One region of the Nocardia tengchongensis genome, then DNA from elsewhere that is predicted to be linked to it. Evidence: riboswitches for the same ligand, from Rfam matches in the RefSeq annotation. Region 1 holds a riboswitch; the other holds the start of a gene.
The links. A riboswitch is a leader RNA that binds a small molecule or an ion and turns the genes downstream of it on or off. The one in region 1 is predicted to bind cobalamin.
Positions count from the first base shown of each region.

Region 2: it holds a riboswitch for cobalamin, as region 1 does, so the genes downstream of both, metE (5-methyltetrahydropteroyltriglutamate--homocysteine S-methyltransferase) here and cobN (cobaltochelatase subunit CobN) in region 1, are expected to answer to the same signal.

Region 1 is NZ_BAAGUM010000015.1:469,900-474,311, reverse strand. Features, by position in the region: gene cobN (cobaltochelatase subunit CobN) at 1-1,980, opposite strand, end outside; adenosylcobalamin-variant (AdoCbl-variant) riboswitch at 2,025-2,096, opposite strand; gene ACYVKL_RS28770 (hypothetical protein) at 2,322-2,552, shown strand; gene cobG (precorrin-3B synthase) at 2,752-3,951, shown strand; gene ACYVKL_RS28760 (hypothetical protein) at 3,948-4,412, opposite strand, start outside.
Region 2 is NZ_BAAGUM010000017.1:363,119-367,530, forward strand. Features, by position in the region: gene ACYVKL_RS32680 (histidine phosphatase family protein) at 1-435, opposite strand, end outside; gene ACYVKL_RS32685 (CbtA family protein) at 432-1,274, opposite strand; gene ACYVKL_RS32690 (CbtB domain-containing protein) at 1,297-1,512, opposite strand; cobalamin riboswitch at 1,553-1,705, opposite strand; cobalamin riboswitch at 1,851-2,060, shown strand; gene metE (5-methyltetrahydropteroyltriglutamate--homocysteine S-methyltransferase) at 2,196-4,412, shown strand, end outside.

The DNA.
Region 1 (4,412 bases):
GATCTGCACGTCCTTGATCTCGCACAGCCAGCCGTCGACATGCAGCAGCATGTCGTCGAAGACGTCTTCCTCGGGCCGCTCGGTCAGCCCGAGATCGTGGTCCATCTTGGCCGCGCGCATCAGCGTCCAGATCTGCTGGCGGATGGCGGGCAGCTTGCCCGGATCCAGCGCGGAGATATTGGCGTGCTCGTCGAGCAACTGCTCGAGCCGCGAGATGTCGCCGTAGGTCTCGGCGCGCGCCATGGGCGGGATCAGGTGGTCGACCAGGGTGGCGTGGGCGCGGCGCTTGGCCTGGGTGCCCTCGCCCGGGTCGTTGACCAGGAACGGGTAGATCAGCGGCAGATCGCCCAGGGCGGCGTCGGTGCCGCAGGACGCCGACATGCCGAGCGTCTTGCCGGGCAGCCACTCCAGGTTGCCGTGCTTGCCCAGGTGCACCACGGCGTCGGCGGCGAAACCCTCCGGCGCGGCCAGCCAGCGGTAGGCGGCCAGATAGTGGTGGCTCGGCGGCAGATCGGGGTCATGGTAGATGGCGACGGGGTTCTCACCGAAGCCGCGCGGCGGCTGCACGATCAGCACCACATTGCCGAAACGCAGGGCGGCAATGACGATTTCGCCCTTCGGGTCCGCGGAGCGGTCGACGTAGAGTTCGCCCGGCGGCGGCCCCCACGCCTCGATCACGGCTTCGCGCAGGTCCTCGGGCAGCGTATCGAACCACTGGGTGTAGAGGTCGGCGCCGATGCGAATCGGGTTGCCCTCCAACTGTTCCTGGCTCAGCCAGTCGGGGTCCTGCCCGCCGGCCGCGATGAGCGCGTGGATCAGGGCGTCGCCGTCGGCGGTCTCGAGGCCGGGGATCTCCCCGCGCGCGCCGAGATCGTATCCGGCCTCACGCATCTCGGTCAGCAGCCGGATGGCGCTGGCCGGGGTGTCGAGGCCGACGGCGTTGCCGATGCGCGCGTGCTTGGTCGGGTACGCCGACAGCACGATCGCGATCTTCTTCTGCTCGGCCGGAATGTGGCGCAGTCGCGCGTAGCGCACCGCGATCCCCGCCACGCGGGCCGCGCGCTCGGCGTCGGGCACATACGACGACAGCCCGTCGGCGTCGAACTCCTTGAACGAGAACGGAACCGTGATGATGCGCCCGTCGAACTCCGGCACCGCCACCTGGGTGGCGACATCCAGCGGGGACAGGCCGTCGTCATTGGCCTCCCACTGCTCGCGGCCGCTGGTCAGGCACAGGCCCTGCAGGATCGGCACATCCAGGTCGGCGAGCGCGCCCACATCCCAGGCCTCGTCGTCGCCACCGGCCGAGGCGGTCGCGGGCTTGGTGCCACCCGCCGCCAGCACCGTCACCACGAGGGCGTCGGCGGTACCCAGCGTGGCCAGCAGTTCCGGTTCCGCGGTGCGCAGCGAGGCGCAGTAGATCGGCAGCGCCCGCGCGCCCTTGTCCTCGACCGCCGCACACAGGGCATCGATGTAGGCGGTATTGCCCGCCAGGTGCTGGGCCCGGTAGTAGACGACCGCCACGGTCGGCGCGTCCGCCGCGACCGGACGCGCCTCGCGCTCCAGTTCGCCCCAGCTCGGCATCTCCACCGGCGGCTCGAAACCGTGCCCGGTGAGGAGCACCGTGTCGGACAGGAAGTTGTGCAGCTGCAGCAGGTTTCGCGGACCGCCCGCGGCCAGGTAGTTGTGGGCGTCGGCGGCCACGCCGCCCGGCACCGTGGAGCACTCCATGAGCTCGGCGTCGGGCGCGATCTCGCCGCCCAGTGCGACCAGCGGAATTCCGCTGGCGCGCACCGTCTCCAGTCCGTCCTCCCAGGCGCGCTTGCCGCCCAGCACGCGCACGATCACCAGCTCGGCGCCGTCGAGCAGGCCCGGCAGGTCCTCCGGCAGCAGGCGGGCCGGATTGGCCAGCCGGTAGCCGGCGTCGCTGGCGCGCGCGCTCAGCAGATCGGTGTCGGAGGTGGACAGCAGCAGAATCACAGGTTCGGCCTTCCTAGGGTGACGCGCCCAGCACGGTTCGGCGCCCGCCGGGAAGGTCTGACTGTCACAGTGGCGCGACCGCACCGGAATTGCACCGGCTTTCTTCCGTTCGACGAGCTCGCCGATGCTATCGCGCCGCGTTCGCCGGACCGGTATCGCGCCCGGATCACCGGGCCGCGCACCGATCACAGTGCGGCAAAGCCTGGCTCATCCCCTCAGAGAACCGACTGGTCGGCGCGTACGCTGCCGGTATGCCACTCACTCCAGGATGGGTCAGGCGGAACCGCTTTGCTGCCTGGTCGGGATACTTTTGCGTACTGGTTGCCTTCGCAACGCTGGCCATGGCACTCACCGCCGCCGGCTCCGGTCACTCGCGGCTGGCACTCATCGCCGGCGTCGTCTGCGCGGCGACCATCCTGTTCGGCCTCACGGTCATGACCACCACCGTCCACCGTGACCACGCCGACCACCACAACGTCCCCAGCCTCCTCAACGACACCTGGGAAGTCAGTCCCGCCTTCGCCCGCCGCCGCGGCGCCCCCGCGGCCATCGAACCCCGCCAGGCCGGCTGAACCGGCCTGGCCGAATCGACCGATCCGACAACGAGATTCCGGGGCTCCCCCGGCCCCGGATTTCTTTCGGCTTCTTTCCGCCATGCCCACGACACATAGTTAGATTGCAATATCTACAGATTCAGATAGACGTGAACTGGGTTCGACGCCTGGGCAGCTCGTGCCCGGCCGCGCCGACCTCCGTACGCTGGGAGGCGTCATGACGCGAACCGATCCCGATTCCTGCCCGGGCGTGCTGCGCCTGCACGAAGCAGCCGATGGTCCCCTCGCCCGCATCCGGGTGCCCGGCGGACTCCTGTCCCCCACCCAGCTTGAGGCCCTCGCCGGCGCGGCCGCCGACCTCAGCGACGGGAACATCGAACTCACCTCGCGCGGAAACATCCAGTTCCGGCAGGTGCGCGACGCGGCCGCCCTTACCGAACGGCTCACCGACGCCGGGCTGCTGCCCAGCGCCACCCACGAACGGGTGCGCAACATCATCGCCTCGCCGCTGTCCGGACGCGTCGGCGGCTGGTCCAACGTGCATCCCCTGGTCGCCGCCCTCGACGCGGGCCTGCGCGCGCGACCACGCCTGGCGGAACTGCCGGGCCGGGTGCTGTTCACCCTCGACGACGGCCGCGGCGACGTCAGCGGCCTCGGCGGCGACATCGGCGTGCACGCCCTCGGCGAACACACCTACGCACTCCTGTTGGCGGGCAAGGACTCCGGCCTGCGCCTGCCCGCCGATACCGCGGTGGACCTCATGCTCGCCGCGGCCGACGGCTTCCTCGACCTGCGTGACGGGCACTGGCGACTGCACGAGATCCCCGAGGGCACCGCCCGGCTCACCGACCGGCTCCGCACCGGCCACCCCGGCCTCGACATCGCCGCCGACCTCCTGGAACCGCCTGTCCACCAGGATGTTCCGATCGGCTGGATGACCCAGGCCGACGACCGGGTCACCCTCGGCGCGGGCGTCCGCCTCGGTTCCCTGCCCGCCCGCACCGCCGAATTCCTCGCAGCCGTCGAGCGCCCGGTGTTCGTGACCCCCTGGCGCAGCCTCGTCATCACCGATCTCGACGAGTGGGCCGCCGAACAGGTGGTCCGCGTGCTGGCCCCCATGGGCCTGATCTTCGACGCCGCTTCCCCGTGGCTCCAGGTCAGCGCCTGCGCGGGCATGCCCGGCTGCGCCAAGTCCCTGACCGACGTCCGCGCCGATGTCGCCGAGGCCGTCGACTCCGGTCGCGTCCTCCCCACCGGCGCACCGGGATTCGCGCGCGAGGGCCTCGACGCCGCCGACGTGGTGGTCGCGGGCCGGCAGCACTGGTCGGGCTGCGACCGCCGCTGCGGCCGCCCGAAGGGCGCGGTCACCGACGTCGTCGCCACCACCGACGGCTACCGCATCGTCCCCGCCGGCTAGGGAGTCGCGGTCGAACTCCCGGAGCCGATGGGGTAGTTGCTGAGGTCGAGGCTGCCGCCCCCGCCGCAACCATCGAGTTTTGGCTGCGCGACGGGGGTAGTCCCCGCGGGCGCGGGTTCGACCTGCACCGTGGCCGGACCGTTCTCCCAGTCGCCCTGTTTGGTGGACAGGACGTGGGTTCCGGTACTGGTCGGCACCCAGTACACCCACGCGTAGTCGTCCGAGACCGGGTCGCGGAAGACCTTGGCGAGAGTGCTGCCCAGGCAGGCGGAGTTGTCATAGAAGTTCACGCGGGGTGTTTGGCCCACCGCATCGGCGTGCAGGACGTAGCGCACACCGACAGAGATATGCGCCGGCACGTACCCGCTGTCGTCCAACACCCATACACCCTGAAAGGTGCTGCTGGGGGCGGACGTCCCGACCGGCGCGGTGACCGTGGCAATCGTCGCCGCCAGCGCCAT
Region 2 (4,412 bases), on a different contig from region 1:
CCGCACGATCGCGGGATGCGTCACCGCCACGATCCGGTCGCCGCTGCCCGCCAGTGCGTGCAGCCAGTCGCCGACCCGGTCGAGTAGATCGGTGATCGATTCACCGCCGTGGTCGCGGTAGGCCGGGTCGGTGAGCCAGCCCATGAGCTGCTCGGGCGCGAGCTCGTCCATGGACTTCCCGGCCCAACCGCCGTGGTCCAGGTCGCGCAACGCCAATTCCGGCGCGCCGGTGAAACCCAGCGCGCGGCAGGTCTGTTCGGCCCGGACCTCCGGTGCGTGCAGCACCGTCTCGGGCGCGGGGCCGGGCAGGCCGCCCGCCTTCTCGACCGACCGCGACCCGAGCGGGTTCAGCGGTTCGTCGGCCGGAAAACGGGCGCCCTGCACGGCATCGGTGATCGCGTGCGTCACCAGGGTGAGGCGGGTGACCGCGCTCATGCCGCCTGCGCGGTCTCGGTCGCGCGGTCGCCGAGCAGGCGCGGCGCGAGCCAGGCGAAGCCGACACCGATGACCACCCACACGATGAGCTGGGCGGCGATCGAGTACAGCCGGAAGTAGTACAGGTCGTCGGCCGGGAACCCCGGGAAGACGATCGTGCCGGACGGATCCTTCAGCGGCTGCGGCGTTTCGGTGGCGAAGTCGCCGTATTCCTTGTTGGCCGAGAGCTGTCCGAGCGACGGCAGCACCGCCATCACGACACCCATCACCAGCACGAAGCCGGCCGAGGCCGCCACGCCGGCGGTCCAGACATCCAGGCGCGCCGTGAGTTTGCGGCCCAGCCAGATCGCGGCGCACAGCGCGACCACGCCGATCGCGATCATGCCCAGATACAGGGCGGTGCGGGGCCCGGTGGTCTCGTGGTGCCCGATCGACGGCGGATTGGCCGGATACTTCAGGAACGGGACCAGGTCCAGCACCAGGAACATGCCGCCCGACGCCAGCAGTGCCAGATTCCGCGGCGAGATCTTGCCCGCCCTGCGCAGCGCCAGGAAGTAGACCACCGCGAACAGCGCGCCCAGGGCGGCACCGAACACGATCATGCCGAAGCCGAAGCCCACGTTCTGCTGCTGCGCGCGGGTGAAGAGCTCGACCCCGTGGTCCATGTCCATCGGCTTGCCGGCGGCCTTGTCGAGCGCCATCTGCGCGTCGTCACGGCCCTCTTCGTAGGCGATGGCTCGATCGATGATCGGCTCGGACAGGATCCGGGCGAAGACGAACGCCAGCGATCCGCCGAGGGCGCCCAGCAGGACACCTCGGCCGATGATTCGCTTTTCCATTGTGGTTACTCGATTCCCGGTGCTAGTGGCAGGGGAAACCGAGGAAATGCCGGCCGTCGTGCACGAACTCGTGCACGTGCATGTCGCTGCCGAAGACCGACACCGCACCCTGATCGATGCCGATGAAGTACAGGGCCAGCAGCGCCAGCAGCGTGGTGCCGACCAGCCACAGGGCCGTGGTCGGGATCGCGAGCGCGCCGCTGCCGAGACCGGAGCGAGGAGCGAAAGAGGTAGCCACGAAGGACTCCTTTGAGTCTGGGGGATTTCGCGTCCCCGTTGCCGATCGAACCGACGATGTGAGGGTCTGACTCGCATCCTGTCTCTCACCGAGACCGGCTGCTCACAGTGGCGCGACCGTTCCGGCATTGCACCGGATTCCTCATGGCATCGTCGATCAACCATACGAAAGCGCATCGCCGCTGGTCAATCCGCATGCTCCGGGTCGCCCACCTGTTGGGACGACGGCGCGTGCGCCGTCAGCACGGTGTCATTGGGCTATATTCGCCAACGCAACTGGTTCGCCGGAGGTGGAGTCGAGGAGCCCCTGACCCATTCGACGGCGTCGAAGCCCGCCCCGCGTTCACGCGCCGGCCGGGTGAGAGGGAACCCGGTGAGAATCCGGGACTGTCCCGCAGCGGTGAATGGGAACGAACGCTGTCATCAGCACTGGGCGCAGGCCTGGGAAGCGACGGCCGGTAGGTCCGGCCTCGGTCACGTACCGGGGCCGACCCGAATTTCGGGTCGATGCCCATGAGTCCGAAGACCTGCCCGTCGTGCCGGATACGCCGTATCCGGCGGTCGTCGCCTCGTGGATTGGGCGCTACGCCGATCGGATCCGGGCACGGTAGCTGCCCCATGGGCTCCGTCAGCGTGCGCTCGTAATGGGCGGCGGTCATCGACTGCTGACCACGGAGTTCATCAATGCCGAACCCTGAGAACACCTTCACCGCCACGGTGCTGGGCCTGCCCCGCATCGGCCCGAACCGGGAACTGAAACGCGCCGTCGAGGCGTACTGGGCGGGGCGGATCGACGCCGCCGCACTGCACGGCCTCTCCGGGGGCCTGCGCGCCGCGCAACTCACCGCGGTGCGTGCCGCCGGACTGGATTCGATTCCGGTGGGCACCTTCTCCTACTACGACCAGGTGCTCGACACCGCCGTGTTGCTGGGCGCGCTGCCCGAGCGGGTGCACGGCATCGCCGACGAGCTGGACCGCTACTTCGCGGCCGCGCGCGGCACCGCCGAGGTCGCGCCGCTCGAGATGACCAAGTGGTTCGACACCAACTACCACTATCTGGTGCCCGAGCTGTCGGCCGCGACGGAGTTCTCCCTGCATCCGGGCAAGCCGCTGGCGGAACTGGAAGAAGCTCTGGCACTGGGTATTCCGGCCCGACCGGTGATCATCGGCCCGATCACCTTCCTGAAACTGGCCAAGTCGGTGGACGGCAGTGAGCTGCTCGATCGCCTGCCGGATCTGCTGCCGCTGTACGAGCGGCTGCTGGGCCTGCTGGCCGCGGCGGGCGCGCGCTGGGTGCAGATCGACGAGCCGGCACTGGTCGCAGATCTGACGGAAACCGAACTGGCGCTGGTGCATTCGACGTATCAGCGGCTGGCCTCCGGGTCGGGGCGACCGGATCTGCTGGTGGCCGGCTACTTCGGCCGGTTGGGTCCGGTGCTGCCGGTGCTGGCGGCCACCGGGGTCGAGGGCATCGCCGTCGACCTGGTCGCGGACGGTGGCGCCGATGTGGCCGCGGCGCAGGAGCTTTCCGGAACGCTCCTGGTCGCGGGCGTCGTCGACGGCTACAACGTGTGGCGCACCGATCCCGATCGGGCGCTGACCGGGCTGGCCGCTCTCGCCGCCGGCGGCGCGCCCGTGGCGGTGTCGAGTTCCTGCTCGCTGCTGCATGTGCCCTACAGCCTCGCCGCCGAGCCCGACCTGGAGCCGCGCCTGCGGTCCTGGCTGGCGTTCGGAGCCGAGAAGATCGCCGAGATCCGGCTGCTGGCCACCGTCCTGCATGAGGGGCAGGACGCGGCCGCCGAGCAGCTGGAGATCGCGCGAACGGCCGTGCTGGACAGGCGGTCCGACGCCCGGCTGTGCGATCCGACGGTCCGGGCCCGGCTGGCCGGGCTCGATGCCGCCGACGGACGCCGGGCGCCCGCGGACGAGCGGCGGCGGTTGCAGCAGGAACGTCTGCACCTGCCGCCGCTGCCGACCACGACCATCGGCTCCTACCCGCAGACCGGCCGCATCCGGGTGGCGCGCGCCGCCTTGCGCCGCGCCGAGATCGATCGGGCCGAGTACGACACCCGCATGCGCGCCGAGATCGCCGAAGTCATTGCGCTGCAAGAGGAGATCGGCCTGGATGTGCTGGTGCACGGCGAGCCCGAGCGCAACGACATGGTGCAGTACTTCGCCGAGCAGCTGGACGGATTCGCCGCCACCGCGAACGGGTGGGTGCAGTCCTACGGCACCCGCTGCGTCCGCCCGCCGATCCTGTTCGGCGACGTGACCCGCCCGGCGGCCATGACCGTCGACTGGATCACCTACGCGCAGTCGCTGACCGGCAAGCCGGTCAAGGGCATGCTCACCGGGCCGGTCACCATCCTGGCGTGGTCGTACGTGCGTGACGACCAGCCGCTCGCCGACACCGCGCGCCAGATCGCGCTGGCCATCCGGGACGAGACGGTCGACCTGGAAGCCGCCGGGATCGCCATCATCCAGGTGGACGAGCCGGCGCTGCGGGAACTGCTGCCGCTGCGCCGCGCCGATCAGCCCGGGTACCTGGAGTGGGCGGTGGCGGCGTTCCGGCTGGCCACCTCAGGCGTCGCCGACACCACCCAGATCCACACCCACCTGTGCTATTCGGAGTTCGGTGAGATCATCGGCGCCATCGCGGGATTGGACGCCGACGTCACCTCGATCGAGGCGGCCCGCTCGCACATGGAGGTACTCGACGACCTCAACGCGGCGGGCTTCGACCTGGGCGTGGGACCGGGCGTGTACGACATCCACTCGCCGCGGGTGCCCAGCACCGAGGAGATCGGGACCTCGCTCGCGCTGGCACTGAAAGCGGTTCCGGCCGAACGGCTCTGGGTCAACCCGGACTGCGGGCTCAAGACCCGCGGCGCCGCCGAGGTG